One region of the Streptomyces lydicamycinicus genome, then DNA from elsewhere that is predicted to be linked to it. Evidence: riboswitches for the same ligand, from Rfam matches in the RefSeq annotation. Region 1 holds a riboswitch; the other holds the start of a gene.

Region 1 (7,027 bases):
GTCGGCGACCTCACGGGCGAAGCCGATCTCGTGGGTGACGATGATGAGGGTGGTGCCGCTGGTGGCCAGGTCCTTGATGACCGCCAGCACCTCGCCGACCAGTTCGGGATCGAGCGCGGAGGTGGGTTCGTCGAAGAGGATGACCCCCGGTCGCAGGGCGAGGGCGCGGGCGATGGCCACCCTCTGCTGCTGGCCGCCGGACAGCTGTCGCGGATAGGCGCCGGCCTTGTCGGCCAGGCCCACCCGGCCGAGCAGTTCGCGGGCCAGTTCCCGGGCCTCGGGCTTGGTCAGCTTCCCGGTGGCCACGGGAGCGGCGGCCACGTTGTCCAGCGCGGTCAGGTGCGGGAAGAGGTTGAAGTTCTGGAAGACGAAGCCGATCCGGCTGCGCTGGCCCAGGATGACCCGTTCGCTCAGCTCCTTGAGCCTCCCCCGGCCCGCGGCCGGGCGGACCCCCGCCTCGCTGCGCTCGCCGTGCCGGCGTACGCCGATCAGCTCACCGTTCACGCTGACGTACCCGACCTCGGGCTTCTCCAGGTGGTTGATCACCCGCAGCAGGGTGGACTTGCCTGACCCGGACGGCCCGAGAATCACGGTGACCTCGCCCGGCCGCACGGTCAACTCGACGCCGTCCAGCACCCGGTGGCCGCCATACCACTTGTGCACGCCGTGCACCTCGACCGCGGCAGGCCGTATCTCGGTGGTGTCGGTGGTGTCGGTGATCTCAGTCAGCTCGGTGCTCTCAGCAGTCTCGGTGGTCATATCGCCGCCTCCCTCCGGGCTCGCGCCCGCAGATCACGCAGACCCGTCCGCACCTTCTGCAACGGCGTCGGCGGAAGGGTGCGCGTCGCGCCCCGGGAGAAGTACCGCTCGACGTAGAACTGGACGACGGAGACCGCACTCGTGAGGATCAGGTACCAGACGGTGGCGACCAGCAACAGCGGGACGATGTCACCCGGGTAGGTGCTGCCCATGCTCTGCGCGGAGCCGAAGAGATCGAGCAGCGACACGTAGAAGACGAGCGAGGTGCTCTTGATCAGATTGATCAGCAGATTGACGTAGTTCGGGGTGATGGACCGCAGCGCCTGCGGGAAGACGATCTTCGTGAACTGGTAGCTCCTCGGCAGACCGAGTGCCGATGCCGCCTCGTGCTGCCCCTGGTCGACCGCGAGGATGCCGCTCCGCACCACCTCGGACGCGTACGCCGCCTCGTTCAGGCTGAGTCCGACGACCGCGACGACGATGTCGGTGGCGAGCCGGGACTCGTCGAAGGTGAAGAAGGCGGGGCCGAACGGAACTCCGAGGCTCAGCGTCTTGTACAGCGCGCTGAAGTTGTAGAGGAACAGCAGCACCACGATCAGCGGAACCGAACGGAACAGCCATGTGTAGGTCCAGCTGACCGCCCGCAGCACCGGGCTCCGGGAGAGCCTGCCCAGGGCCACCAGGATCCCGCCGAGCAGACCGAGCACGGCGCTGTACGCCGTCACTTCGAGGGTGATGAGCAGACCGTCGAGGATCGTCGGGCGCAGGAACCAGTACTGGAACCGGTCCCACTGATAGAAGGGGTTGGTCACCAGTCCGTGGGCGATCTGGGCGACCAGCACCAGCACGATCGCCGTGGCGATCCAGCGACCTGGTCGGCGCTGCGGCAGCACCCGCTGTGCCGCCAGTGGCCGCGGTGCGGTGTCATCGCCCGGCCGTTCGGTTCCGGCAGGGCGTGCGGTACGAGGCTCGGAGGCGGGCTCGGGGGTGTCTTCGGCAGGAGGCGCTGAGGCGAGGGACACCACAGCGCCAGGGGATTCACTCATGGAGGGCTCCAGCGAATTCGGACACCCCGGACCACGGATGCCGCGACGGCACCGCAGAGCCGTCAGGACTCTGCGTGACGATGCGCACGGGACACGCGGCACGTGGTACGGGGGCTGGGCAGGAAGGGTGCACACCGCGACAGCGGTGGCATCAGAGGTTCAGAGAGCCGTCAGCCTCGGCAGAAGGCACGGCAGGTGCAAGTGCCGGTACACAGTGCGCTGTTGACGCGGAGCAGGTCGACCGTCCGGTTCGCGCACAGCAGCAGGCAGCCGCGACGCCGCCATGCGGCCGTCTCCAGAGCTGCGTACATTCCGTCACCGTCACTGTTCCAGCCCCATGGGGGCCTCGCGCTTACCGAAAGGCTTCCGGTCCGGTCGTCACCTGGGGCACCCCACCGCGGCGCGAGGGTTGCCGGTCAGCAAGCCAGGGCTTGTCGCTGACACTCATGACCGATCTGCGGCGTAAGTTAGACAGATCTCGGACATGGTTGTCAAAGCCTGCCCGACCTGTGGGACGACAAACCGAGTCGGGACGGTCCACATCGACACTGGATGTGCTGGATCACCAGGTAGCGGCACAGGCCGCACCATGGCTGCCGGTTCCCTCCACACCGGCCCGGCGCACCTCGCCCAACTACCGGACACATTTGGATAGTTGCTCATAGCTGGCCGGGCACACGGGTGGGCGGGTGGTCAGTTGCTGTTCTCCGGCACACCGGAGCCCGGCGCCGGACGCGAGAGCAGGACCGCGCCCCCGATGAGGGCCAGAGCGACGATCTCGATGACCGCCTGCACCGGCAGACCGGCGACGTACATGTCGGGCTTGTCGAACTGCGGGTCGAAGTAAGCGGCACCCGGATAGAAGATGGCCAGCGCCTGGCTGACCCAGTACAGGCCGGCGAGAACGACCGCGGCGCGCAGGTTGGAACCCGCATCGCCCCGGCGGCGCCAGACGAAGTACAGCGTGGCCAGGGCGAGGAGGGTCCCCATGGCCATCGTCTGACCGTTGTGGAACTTGGCGTGTGCGGGCCAGAGCGGGTTGAGGACGTGCGTTTCGTTCCAGTCGGCGATGTAGGGCGAAACACCGGTGAAGACGGCGACCAGCGAGAGCATCGCCTTGCCGATCACCGCACGTGAAGGGATGACGGACTGGGGGGGCGCTCCGCCGGAAGCAGGCGTGGAAGAGAGGGAGTTGCGCATCGGAAGCGGCCTTTCGTCTCGTTCGGGCCGGCCGGGCACGGCCGGCCTGGGAAGCCCAGGAGGGCCGGCATGCCCGACCGGCTCGGGAAGAGGTCGGGAGCGGGGGCGGAGGACGGCGCGGTGTCAGGCCGCGGCGGCGTCGGACATCGGCGCCCGGCCGGTCGCGTAGGCATAGGAGGCGGTGATGACCTGCTTGGCCACCTCCAGTTCGGTCCGGTCTCGCGGGGCGTAGAGCATCACGACGTTGATGCCGAGGTCGTAGAGCGGGTGCTTCTCTCCCCAGCCGGAGGCCAAGAAGGCGGCATGGTCGGCCGGGTCCAGCGCCAGATGGAGACTGCCGTCGGCGTGCACATGCGTGAATTCCTCGTCGGCGTTCGGCGGCATCAGCACCGCCCCCGGGGCGGGAGGCGCGCCGTCGAGGAACAGCGCGCGGGAGCTGGGGGCGGACACCTTGCTGCGGCCCCAGGCGGTGCCGGGCAGTGCGGCGTCCATCCACCGCAGCAGGTCCTGCCTGACCTCGGCCGGACTGGTCTGGCTCAACTGCAGGTGCGGGACTTCGGGGCCCGTCCGGGGCCGCTCGCCCTCGCGGGGCGGGAGTGCCGGGAATGTCATGGTGGTGCCTCTTTCATCGTCATGGGACAGCCCGCCTCCACAGGGGCGGCCTGCCTCCGTGCGACCTCCGGGGAACCGGGGTCGCCGTCACACCACCAGGCTAGTTTCCTCGGTATAGTGGTTTCCTATGGGAAAGTGCCCTGGCCGCGATCGTGGGCCAGGAGGGAGAGGAGGCGTCATGACCGATGCGGTGGAGCAGGCGTGCCCGATCAACCCGGTGATCGACCTGGTGTTCAGCCGCTGGACGACGCCGATCCTGTGGGTCCTCGAACACCACGGCCGGCTGCGCTTCAACGAGTTGCAGCGGCACCTGCCGACCATCACCCCCAAGGTCCTCACCCAGCGCCTGCGCCAGCTCGAACGCGACGGCCTGGTCGTCCGCACGTACCACGCCGAGATCCCCCCGCGGGTCGAATACGAGATCAGCGACCTGGGCCGCACCCTGACACCGCTCTTCAGCGCCATCACCGACTGGTCCGCTGCCCACCTCCCCGCCGTCTCCGCCGCCCGGCACGCCTACGACGCGGCACGCGAGGAAGAGGAGAGCTGGGCCCAAGGCTGAGCGGACGACCGGTGCAGAGGACGTCCCGAGCCTTCGACGGGAGCCACGAGCACCGCCCCTCAGGCCGTCCCCCGCACCCTCCAGGACGGTAAGCACGGCCGCTGGAGGACCGCCTGGGCGTGGGGCCCCGCTCACACCCTGCACGCACCTGGCGCTCGACTGCGCCGTTGACGACGAGACAATGCCGACAGCCCCGCGCCGGCCGGATGCCGTTCCGGTCGCGGAGCAGATCGCGTGGCCCTCCCCCGTCTCGATGACGCGGACTCGATGACGAGGTGTCCGAGGTGGACGACGCCGAAGACGGACCGGGCGTCATGCATGGTCATCGGCGACCGGCCAAGAAGACGGCGCACAGACGGTTCTCTCCGCCGCGGCGGAACTCCTTGGGCAGGCCGATCCTGCGGTGCGGCGAGTGCGGCCCGGACTCGGGGCGCGCGTAAGATCCGCCGCCGCAGACGCCTCAGCCGACGGGCCCTGCCGGGGGTGCGCAGTTCGAACCAGATGAGCTTCCCCGCGGGGGTGCGCAGGATGCCCCAGCGGGTCGAGAGCTGCTCGACCAGGTGCAGTCCTCGGCCGTGTTCCTCGTCGGTGCGCGCGGGCGGGCGAGCTGCGGGCGGGGTGGCGGGGCAGCCGTCGGCGATGTCGCAGCGCAGTGTCCGACCATCGACGGAGTGGGACATCCGCAGTCGGATGGGGCCCCAGGCATGCTGGAGTGCGTTGGTCACCAGTTCGCTCACCAGGAGTTCAGCGGTGTCGGCATGCTCGTGCAGCCCCCATCGGGCCAGCTCGGCCCGGATGATCCGGCGGGCCTGAGGCACGGCGCGTACATGGGGGTCGAGCAGCTGGGAGACCACATTGCCGCGCGTCTTCCGCAGGTACCGGGACAGCTGAGTGACCCCTGCGGCGGTGGCCGCCGCCAGCCGCCCCAGCAGACGACACAGCGGGAGCAGGACGCCGTCACGTACGGCATCACCGAGTGCGCGAACGACGGTACTCATGACGATGTGGTCCGGGCGAACGGAATCCGCTGCGGCGGAAGACCGGGATCGATGGGGCTGAGGCTGCCGTACGAGAGCCCTTTCCTGAGGCACGGAGCCGGCGAACGCATACGGGGTCACCTCGGTGCCCGCCATCGGCGGTCGGGTCATGCCTGGGAACGGCTCTGGTTCCGGGAACATCTGTCTTTCCTCGCTTCACGGTGGGGCAGCGGGCGGCCGGGCGAGTCCGGAGGTCACACGGGCTCCGCTGGTGTCCCCGGGAGGGCTGTGGCGTGCGCACAGCGACCCGGGTCATGACGTCCACCCCACCTCTCATGTCCGCTCCATCGGTGGTGACGGGGAGCTGATGTAAATCAGCGTGGACCGGCACCGCACGGGTGTCGTTAGGGGAACCCCCCAGTACGCCCCCTAAACAGGCACGGTGCGGCGGTGTGCGGGAGCCTACGGGTGCGGTGGCGAGGAAGCCGGGGACGGGCCGGTGTCCGCGTACCACGCCCGTCTGCCGGGGCTGATTGCGTGCGGTAAGCGTGGGCTACTCAGCGTGGTGGCTCGTCCCTCACCCCCGCGTCGATGTGCTCATCGCTTCGAGGTCACGGCCGCGAGCTGCTGAAGCTGCCGCGCCAGACGGCCCACGGAGTCGGTTCGCCCGGCGAGCTGGTCCAGGGCCCCGGCCGGAAGCGCATCGCCGGCCATGGCCTGCACGGCGTCAGTGAGGCGACCCAGTCCCTGTTCCACCTGCTCAAGCCGGATCTTCAGCAGGATGTTGTCGACCCTCGATGTCAGCAGGAGGTGATCCAGGGGCTTCGGCAGATAGTCCTCGGCACCCATTTCGAGGCAGCGGACGACACTGTCCAGATCGCCGACGGCTGACATCATGATCACGGGTGTGCGGCTGAGCCGCTGATCGTGCTTCATCACCTCAAGCGTCGCGTAGCCGTCCATCCCCGGCATGAGGATGTCAAGCAGCACCACATCGAAGTCGCTCTCCCGCAGCATCTGGAGAGCCTCGAGCCCGTTCTCGGACGTCGCCGTCTCCAGCCCGGCCATTTCCAGGCGATAGGTGAGCATCATGCGGTTCGTGCGGTCGTCGTCCACGACCAGAACGCGCCCCTTTCTGCCGGTTCCGTCCGTCACGGCGTTGCTATCCGCCACAGCGTTTCCCGTCATGGTCAAGCTCCGCTCTCTGTGCGACCAGCCCGTCTCTCGCCGCGCGGTATTCCCCTTCGATACGGGACACCAGCGGTGCTGCTTCGCTCAGATCCCCGGTGGCGCCGAGGTCCTCCGCGTCCTGGCACGGCTGAACGAGCCGCGGGAATCCAAAGGTGTGTGCGTGGGACTTGAGCGTGTGAGCTGCCCGGCGCAGTTCGCTTGCCTCCCCCTCGTCGAGGCTGCGGTGAAGACTTTCGATCAGTTGGGGGGAGTCCTCCAGGAAGGCATCGACGAGTTGACCGACGAATTCCTCGCCGAAGGAGCCGACCAGGCGCCGGAAAGTGGGGGTGTCGAGGACGGGCGGCGCTGTCTCCTCCGGGCCGGATGCGGGCGCTGCCGCCTCCGGGCCCCGTGCGGGCTGCGCAGCCTCCGGGCTCGGCGCGGGGGGACCGTGTGGCACACGGTCGAGTGCCTCGGCGAGATCGGCGCTGTGCAGGGGCTTGCTCAGGTAGTCGTCCATCCCGGCGGCGAGGCAGGCGTCGCGGTCCTCGCTCATCGCGTTCGCGGTGAGGGCGATGATGTACGGGCGGTCCGCGGCGGACACGGACCGGTGGATCCGTCGGGAGGCGTCCAGGCCGTCCATCACCGGCATCTGCACATCCATCAGGACCACGTCGTAGGGCGTGTGCCGCAGCGACTCC
Region 2 (7,027 bases), on a different contig from region 1:
CCAGCTCCGGCTGCGCCTCGTGCAGCTTGCCGGCGATCCGCTGCCGGAAGACCGCGTCGCTCTCCAGCGCCGCGGCCATCGCGTTTCCGGCGAATTTGGCCCGACGAGTCGGGGTGAACCGGGCGTACTGCCGCAGCGGGGGCGGGAGTTCGGCGACCGTCAGCGCGCCGAACGACTCCGCGGTGAGCGCCACGACACGGCGCCGTACGCCCTCGGGCAGCGGTCGGTCGAGCACCTCGTCCGCCGCACCCTCGGGTACGTCGTCACGCTGGGCCCCCGGCTCCCCTTCTGGACGGTCCACCACGGCTGCCTCGCTCCGATCTCAGGCGTTCGCGCCCGGACGGTCCACCAGCTCGATCTGGTCGACCGCGTTGCACCAGCGGCAGCGCACGGACTCGATGCTCTCACTGAGGACCTCGCGCTCCTCCACCTTCGGGTCCCCGGCCAGGTCCAGGTGGACGTACTCCACCACCTTGGACTGGCGGGTCACGTCGAAACGCGTGAGGTTGCCGCACAGCGTGCAGCGCCACCGAGTTTCGGCCGTCGGCAGGGGAACAGCCATCGTGTCGTCCTCTTTCGTACTCATCGTCATGTGCTGTTGCGCGGTTCACGCGGTGCGCCGTCGGACTGCGGAAGTACGCAAGGTACTGCCTGTAACCCTACGGCCTGACGGGGGGCGGGTGCGGGCCCCGCCCGGGGGCCGGGACCCGGCGAGGCACTCTGTCCCGATTGCCCGCATTGAGCCATGATCACTTCATGACGGCGCCGGCCCCCTCTCCCCGTTCTCCCCGCTCGTCCGGTCTCCTCCCCCGTCGTCCGCACCCCACCCGGTCCCTGACCGCGGTGTTCTCGCGGATGACGAATGTGCTGATCGGCCTGTGCTGTGCGGTCTTCGTGCTCGGCCCCGCCTCCGGCCTGAACCGGATATACGGCACCGGCGACGCCCTGCTGAAGGCCCAGACCGCCTATTTCGAGCGGTGGGGCGTGATCCCGCTGGATCTGTGGAGCGGCTCGGTACGGGCTCTGGTCACGCCGCTCACCGCGTTGTTCGTGCACGGCAGCTGGCTGCACCTGCTCGGCAACATGCTGTTTCTCTACGTCTTCGGCGCGATGGCCGAGGCGCGCATGGGCCGGCTGCCGTTCACCGCCTTCTACCTCATCATCGGCTACCTGGCGCTGCTCGGCTACGCGGCCGCGCACGCCGACTCGGGCCAGACACTGGTCGGCGCCTCCGGCTCGATCTCCGGCGTCCTGGGCGCCTTCCTCTACCTGTTCCCGACGGCCCGGGTCACCAGTCTCTTCCCGTTCCTGTTCTTCCTGCCGCTGCGCTTTCCCGCCTGGATCGTGCTGCTGTTCTGGTTCGTCATCCAGTGGCAGGCAGCCCAGGACGACCCCCGCGGTCCGGGCGTCGCCTACCTCGCCCATGTCATCGGCTTCGCGCTCGGCTTCCTCTACGCATGGGCCCGCTACGGGAGGGATAGTGTGGGGGCCACCAGGGCGAACGACCGGGCGACCGAGGAAGAGAGCCAGCCGTGATCACGTCGATCGTGCTCATCAAGACCAACGTGGACCAGATCCCGGAGATCGCCGAGAAGATCGCCGCACTGGACGGCGTCAGCGAGGTCTACTCGGTCACCGGCGCCCACGACCTCATCGCGATGGTCCGCGTCGCCGCCCACGACGACCTCGCGGACGTCATCCCCGGCCGCATCAGCAAGGTCCCCGGCGTCACCTCCACAGAGACGCACATCGCCTTCCGCACTTACAGCCAGCACGACCTTGAGGCGGCCTTTGCGATTGGGCTGGAGGCCTAGCCCGTCTCTTCCCACGCTTTTGTCTGTCCCGCCGTGGTGGTTTCTCGCCGTGGCGCCTGCGGCGGGCGGGGTGGTTTGTGGGTGCGGTGACGGGCCGGAGGGGCCTGGTGTGTGGACTGCTTCGCTTTACGTCCACACACCAGGCCCCTCCGGCCCGTCACCTCCCGTGGGGGAGTGAGTACAGGTGAGTGGGGGCTGGCCGCCGTCAGCCCTTTCACTGCGACCAGTGCGGCGCACCGGACCACTCAGAACAGCCCCCACCAACCGTTTTCCCACCCATCCCACGGGAGGGGACGGGCCGGAGGGGCAGGGGTGTGGGACGTAAAGCGAAGCAGTCCCACACCCCTGCCCCGGAGGCCCGTCACCGCACCCGACAGCCCCGCGCAGCGGCACCGCCCGCCGCAGGCGCAACGGCGAGAAACCACCACGGCGGGAAAGCCGAAAACGCGGGAGACAGGCCAAGCGCAGCGGACCGGCCCGCCGCAGGCGCAACGGCGAGGGCACCGCGCAGCGGGCAACAAACGGCGAGGTCCCCCACGGCGGGACAGCCGAAAACGTGGGAAGGCTAGGCGCTACGCGCCGGCACACAACGCCCGGCCTCCGTGCGGTAGTTCCAGCGGGCCCCGTTCGTCACCAGTTCGGTGACCGCGCGGAGGAAGCGGTCGACGTGCTCGTCCGGCGTGCCGACGCCCAGGCTGACGCGGATGGCGTTGAGGGACTTCTCGCCGGGGGCCGCGTCGGGGGCGCCGCACTCGCCGGGGTCCTGGGGGGCGCTGCCCAGGAGGGTGCGGACGAGGGGGTGGGCGCAGAAGAGGCCGTCGCGGACGCCGATGCCGTACTCCGCGGAGAGGGCGGCCGCGAAGTGCGAGCTGTTCCAGCCTTCGACGACGAAGGAGAGGACGCCCACGCGTGCGGCGTCGTCGCCGAAGAGGGAGAGCACGGTGACCTCGGGTACCTCGGCCAGGCCCGTGCGGAGGCGGGCGATCAGCTCCTGTTCGCGGGCGACCAGGCCCTCGAAGCCGGCCTCGGTGAGCGCCCGGCAGGCCGAGGCGATGGCGTAGGCGCCGATGACGTTGGGCGAACCGGCCTCGTGCCGGGCCGCGGTGGTGTGCCACTCGACGTCCACCCCGCCGTCGGGGCGGCGGGAGACCTTGCGGCTGGCGCCGCCGCCGGCCAGGTACGGGGCGGCGTCCCGCAGCCAGTCCGCGCGGCCGGCCAGCACCCCGGCGCCGAACGGCGCATAGAGCTTGTGTCCGGAGAAGGCGACCCAGTCCACGTCCAGCTCACCGAGGTCCACCGGGTGGTGCGGCACGAGCTGCGCCGCGTCCAGCACGATCCGGGCGCCGTGGGCGTGCGCGGCGGCCGCCAGCTCCCGCACCGGCCACAGCTCACCGGTCACATTCGACGCACCGGTCACGCAGACCAGCGCCGGGCCGTAGGGCTCGCGCGCGGCCAGCGCCTTCTCCAGGGTGTCCACGGCCTGCTGCGGGGTCCGGGGCGCGTTGAGGTAGGTCACCGTGACGTCGGGGCGCTGCTCCCACGGCAGCAGCGAGGCGTGGTGCTCGGTCTCGAAGACGAACACCCGGGTGTTCTCGGGGAGTACGGCCGCGAGCAGGTTCAGCGAGTCGGTGGTGGAGCGGGTGAAGACGGCCTGGTCCTCGGTGCGGCAGCCGAGGAACTCCTCGATCGTGCGGCGGCTGTTCTCGAAGAGGTCGGTGGACAGCTGCGAGAGGTATCCGGCGCCGCGGTGCACGCTGCCGTAGTACGGGGCGTAGGCCGCCACGTCGTCCCAGACCCGCTGGAGCGCGGGGGCGCTGGCGGCGTAGTCCAGCGCGGCGTAGTCGACCTCGCCGCCGGTCACGAGCGGGACGAGGACATCCCGGCCGAGAACCGGCAGCGGGGCACAAACGGAACGGTCGGCGGCAACGGCGGAACCAGACATGGCGAACTCCCGTAAGAGGTAAGCGAATTCGCTGCGGGCGGGGGCGCGAAGGCGCGCCGGGGCACCGCGGCGGGAAAAGAAAAAGGGATGCGGAAAAGGGGCCGTCGGGCCCTATCGCATTCGCTGATTCACGGAAGTTCTCCCTCGGGGACCAGGATCCCTGGCGAGGGATCCGCGCTTGCCGCAGACCTCGCTGCCTACGGCCTGGTCATCACCCGGGGCACCCCGCCACGGAAGGAGGGTTGCCGGACAGCGGGCCGGGGCCTGCATCGCTGTCACTCGTGACCTGGGCAGAATCATGCCACACGGGCAAAGAGGCGCAAGGCCCGGTCCGTATGACGGACTGAGCCCTGCGTCACACCCTGCGTCACCGTGCGCTCATGTGTTGCTGGCCGCCACCCAGCGCTCCAGCACCCGCTTGGCCGCCCCGGAGTCGATCGAGGCGGCGGCCCGCTCGATCCCGGCCCGGATCTGCTCGGCCAGCGGAGCGTCCGCCGGCTCCAGCGCGACCAGCGCCGCCGCGGAGTTCAGCAGTACCGCGTCGCGCACCGGGCCGGTCTCCCCGTCCAGCAGCCGGCGGGCCACATCCGCGTTGTACGAGGCGTCCGCCCCGCGCAGCGCCTCCACCGGCACCAGGGGGATGCCCACGTCCCGGGGGTCGAAGGACTCCTCGCGCACCGTGCCGTCCCGGACGATCCACACCCGGGAGGTCGCGGTCGTGGTCAGCTCGTCCAGGCCGTCGTCGCCGCGGAACACCAGCGCCGACGAGCCGCGCTCGGCGAGCACCCCGGCCAGGATCGGTGCCATCCGGGCGTCCGCGACACCGGTCGCCTGGGCGCGGACCTTCGCGGGGTTGGTCAGCGGGCCGAGCACATTGAAGGTCGTACGGATGCCGAGCTGGGCCCGCGCGTTGGCGACATGCCGCAGTGAGGGGTGGAACTTCACCGCGAAGCAGAAGGTGATGCCCGCTTCCCGGGCGACCTCGGTGACCCGCTGCGGGGTGAGGTCGAGATTGACCCCGAGCTTCTCCAGGACGTCGGAGGCGCCGCTGGCCGAGGAGGCGGCGCGGTTGCCGTGCTTGACGACCTTGGCGCCGGTGCCGGCGACCACGATCGAGGACATCGTGGAGATGTTGACGGTCTTGGCGCCGTCGCCGCCGGTGCCGACGATGTCGACACTGGGCCCGGGGACCTCGATCAGCCGGGCGTGCTCGTACATGGTGCGGACGAGTCCGGAGATCTCCGCGACGGTCTCGCCCTTGGCGCGCAGGGCCACCGCGAACCCGGCGATCTGGGCGTCGCCGGCCTCGCCCCGCATGATCTTGTCCATCGCCCAGGCGGTGTCGTCCGCGCTGAGGTCACGGCCGGCGAGCAGGGCGTTGAGGAGCTCCGGCCAGGTCTGGGCCGCCACGCTGTCGCCGCCAACCGGGGTCACAACGTTCATGGTCCACTCTCCTGGATTGTCTCCTGCTTATGCCGTCACCCTATCGAGCCGCCGGGCACGCCGGAGGGCCCCGTCCGATCATCGGACGGGGCCCTCTGGGTGGCGTACTACCTACGGTGCGCTAGGAAGCGCTGCGGTGATCAGTGGTGGCCGTGGCCGCTGGTGATCTCCTTGTACTCCTCGACCGTGGCCTTCGGGATGACGTTGTCCTCGCCGTAGTAGGCCTTGGAGAGCTTGGCGCGCAGCTTCTGCGAACGCGACAGCTTGCGCTCCACACCGTTCTCGTCGACCTCCGGGCCCAGCTCGAGCGGCGCGGGCTGCTCGTGCTGCGTGAGCAGGTGCAGCTGCTCCTGGTCGAGCGGCTCGTGGACCTCGATGAACTCACCGTGCGGCAGGCGCTTGATGATGCCGGACTCGCGACCGTGCAGCACCTTCTCCTTGTCGCGCCGCTGGAGCCCCAGGCAGATCCGCTTGGTGGCGATGAAGGCCAGCACCGGTCCGACGAAGAACGCGATCCGCACGAACCAGGTGATCGAGTTGATCGACAGGTGGAAGTGCGTCGCCCACAGGTCGTTACCGCCACCGATCAGCATCACGAAGTACGCGACGAGCCAGGCGACACCGAAGCCGGTACGGGTCGGGACGTTGCGCGGGCGGTCCAGGATGTGGTGCTCGCGCTTGTCGCCCTTGACCCAGGACTCGATGAACGGGTAGACGGCGATCGCGACCAGGACCAGCGGGAAGATCAGGATCGGGATCAGCACACCGAAGTTGAGGGTGTGGCCCCAGAAGTTCCACTCCCAGCCCGGCATGACACGCACCAGACCCTCGGCGAAGCCCATGTACCAGTCGGGCTGGGCGCCGGTGGACACCTGGTCCGGCCGGTAGGGACCGATCGCCCACACCGGGTTGATGCTGGCGATCGCGGCGATCACCGAGATCACACCGAAGACCAGGAAGAAGAAGCCTCCGGCCTTGGCCATGTAGACCGGCAGCAGCGGCATGCCCACGACGTTGTTGTTGGTCTTGCCGGCACCCGGGAACTGGGTGTGCTTGTGGTAGAAGACCAGGATCAGGTGCGCCACCAGCAGGCCGAGCATGATGCCCGGCAGCAGCAGGACGTGCACCGTGAAGAACCGCGGGATGATGTCGTGCCCCGGGAACTCCCCGCCGAAGATGAAGAACTGCAGGTACGAACCGACCAGCGGCATCGCCAGGATGACGCCCTCGATGAACCGCACACCGGTGCCGGAGAGCAGGTCGTCGGGGAGCGAGTAACCGGTGAAGCCGGTGAACATGCCCAGCACCAGCAGCAGGAAGCCGAACAGCCAGTTGACCTCGCGCGGCTTGCGGAAGGCGCCGGTGAAGAACACCCGCATCATGTGGACCATCATCGCGGCCAGGAAGACCAGCGCGGCCCAGTGGTGGATCTGGCGGATCAGCAGACCACCGCGCACGTCGAAGCTGATGTCCAGCGTCGACTCGAAGGCCTGCGTCATCCGGATCCCCTGCATGGGCACGTAGGAACCGTGATAGGTCACCTCGGCCATGCTCGGGTGGAAGAACAGCGTCAGATAGACACCGGTCAGGATGATGATGATGAAGCTGTAGAGCGCGACCTCACCCAGCATGAAGGACCAGTGGTCCGGGAAGATCTTGCGCATGTTGGACTTGGCCAGGCTGTAGATGCCCAGCCGGCCGTCCGCCCAGTCGGCGATCCGCTCGCCCCGCGGCGCCTGGCCGCGGCGCGGGTTGGTCGCGCCTTGTTCGTTACTCATCCGCGCTCCCAGAAGCTCGGGCCGACGGGCTCCTCGAAGCCGCTTGCGGC

Evidence for each region. A riboswitch is a leader RNA that binds a small molecule or an ion and turns the genes downstream of it on or off. The one in region 1 is predicted to bind S-adenosylmethionine.
Region 2: linked by a shared signal. The riboswitch ahead of TU31_RS33975 (aminotransferase class V-fold PLP-dependent enzyme) and the one ahead of TU31_RS26750 (amino acid ABC transporter permease) in region 1 are both predicted to bind S-adenosylmethionine.

What each region holds. Positions count from the first base shown of each region.
Region 1 covers NZ_BBNO01000008.1:89,736-96,762, forward strand. The annotation lists gene TU31_RS26745 (amino acid ABC transporter ATP-binding protein) at 1-759, opposite strand, end outside; gene TU31_RS26750 (amino acid ABC transporter permease) at 756-1,805, opposite strand; SAM riboswitch class IV at 2,149-2,257, opposite strand; gene TU31_RS26755 (DUF6640 family protein) at 2,499-3,005, opposite strand; gene TU31_RS26760 (luciferase domain-containing protein) at 3,129-3,617, opposite strand; gene TU31_RS26765 (winged helix-turn-helix transcriptional regulator) at 3,796-4,179, shown strand; gene TU31_RS37320 (ATP-binding protein) at 4,311-5,177, opposite strand; gene TU31_RS36065 (response regulator) at 5,754-6,272, opposite strand; gene TU31_RS36070 (GAF domain-containing hybrid sensor histidine kinase/response regulator) at 6,319-7,027, opposite strand, start outside.
Region 2 covers NZ_BBNO01000012.1:41,414-48,440, reverse strand. The annotation lists gene TU31_RS33995 (NYN domain-containing protein) at 1-304, opposite strand, end outside; gene TU31_RS33990 (hypothetical protein) at 323-562, opposite strand; gene TU31_RS33985 (rhomboid family intramembrane serine protease) at 856-1,536, shown strand; gene TU31_RS33980 (Lrp/AsnC family transcriptional regulator) at 1,533-1,814, shown strand; gene TU31_RS33975 (aminotransferase class V-fold PLP-dependent enzyme) at 2,380-3,756, opposite strand; SAM riboswitch class IV at 3,926-4,043, opposite strand; gene trpD (anthranilate phosphoribosyltransferase) at 4,135-5,199, opposite strand; gene qcrB (cytochrome bc1 complex cytochrome b subunit) at 5,340-6,977, opposite strand; gene qcrA (cytochrome bc1 complex Rieske iron-sulfur subunit) at 6,974-7,027, opposite strand, start outside.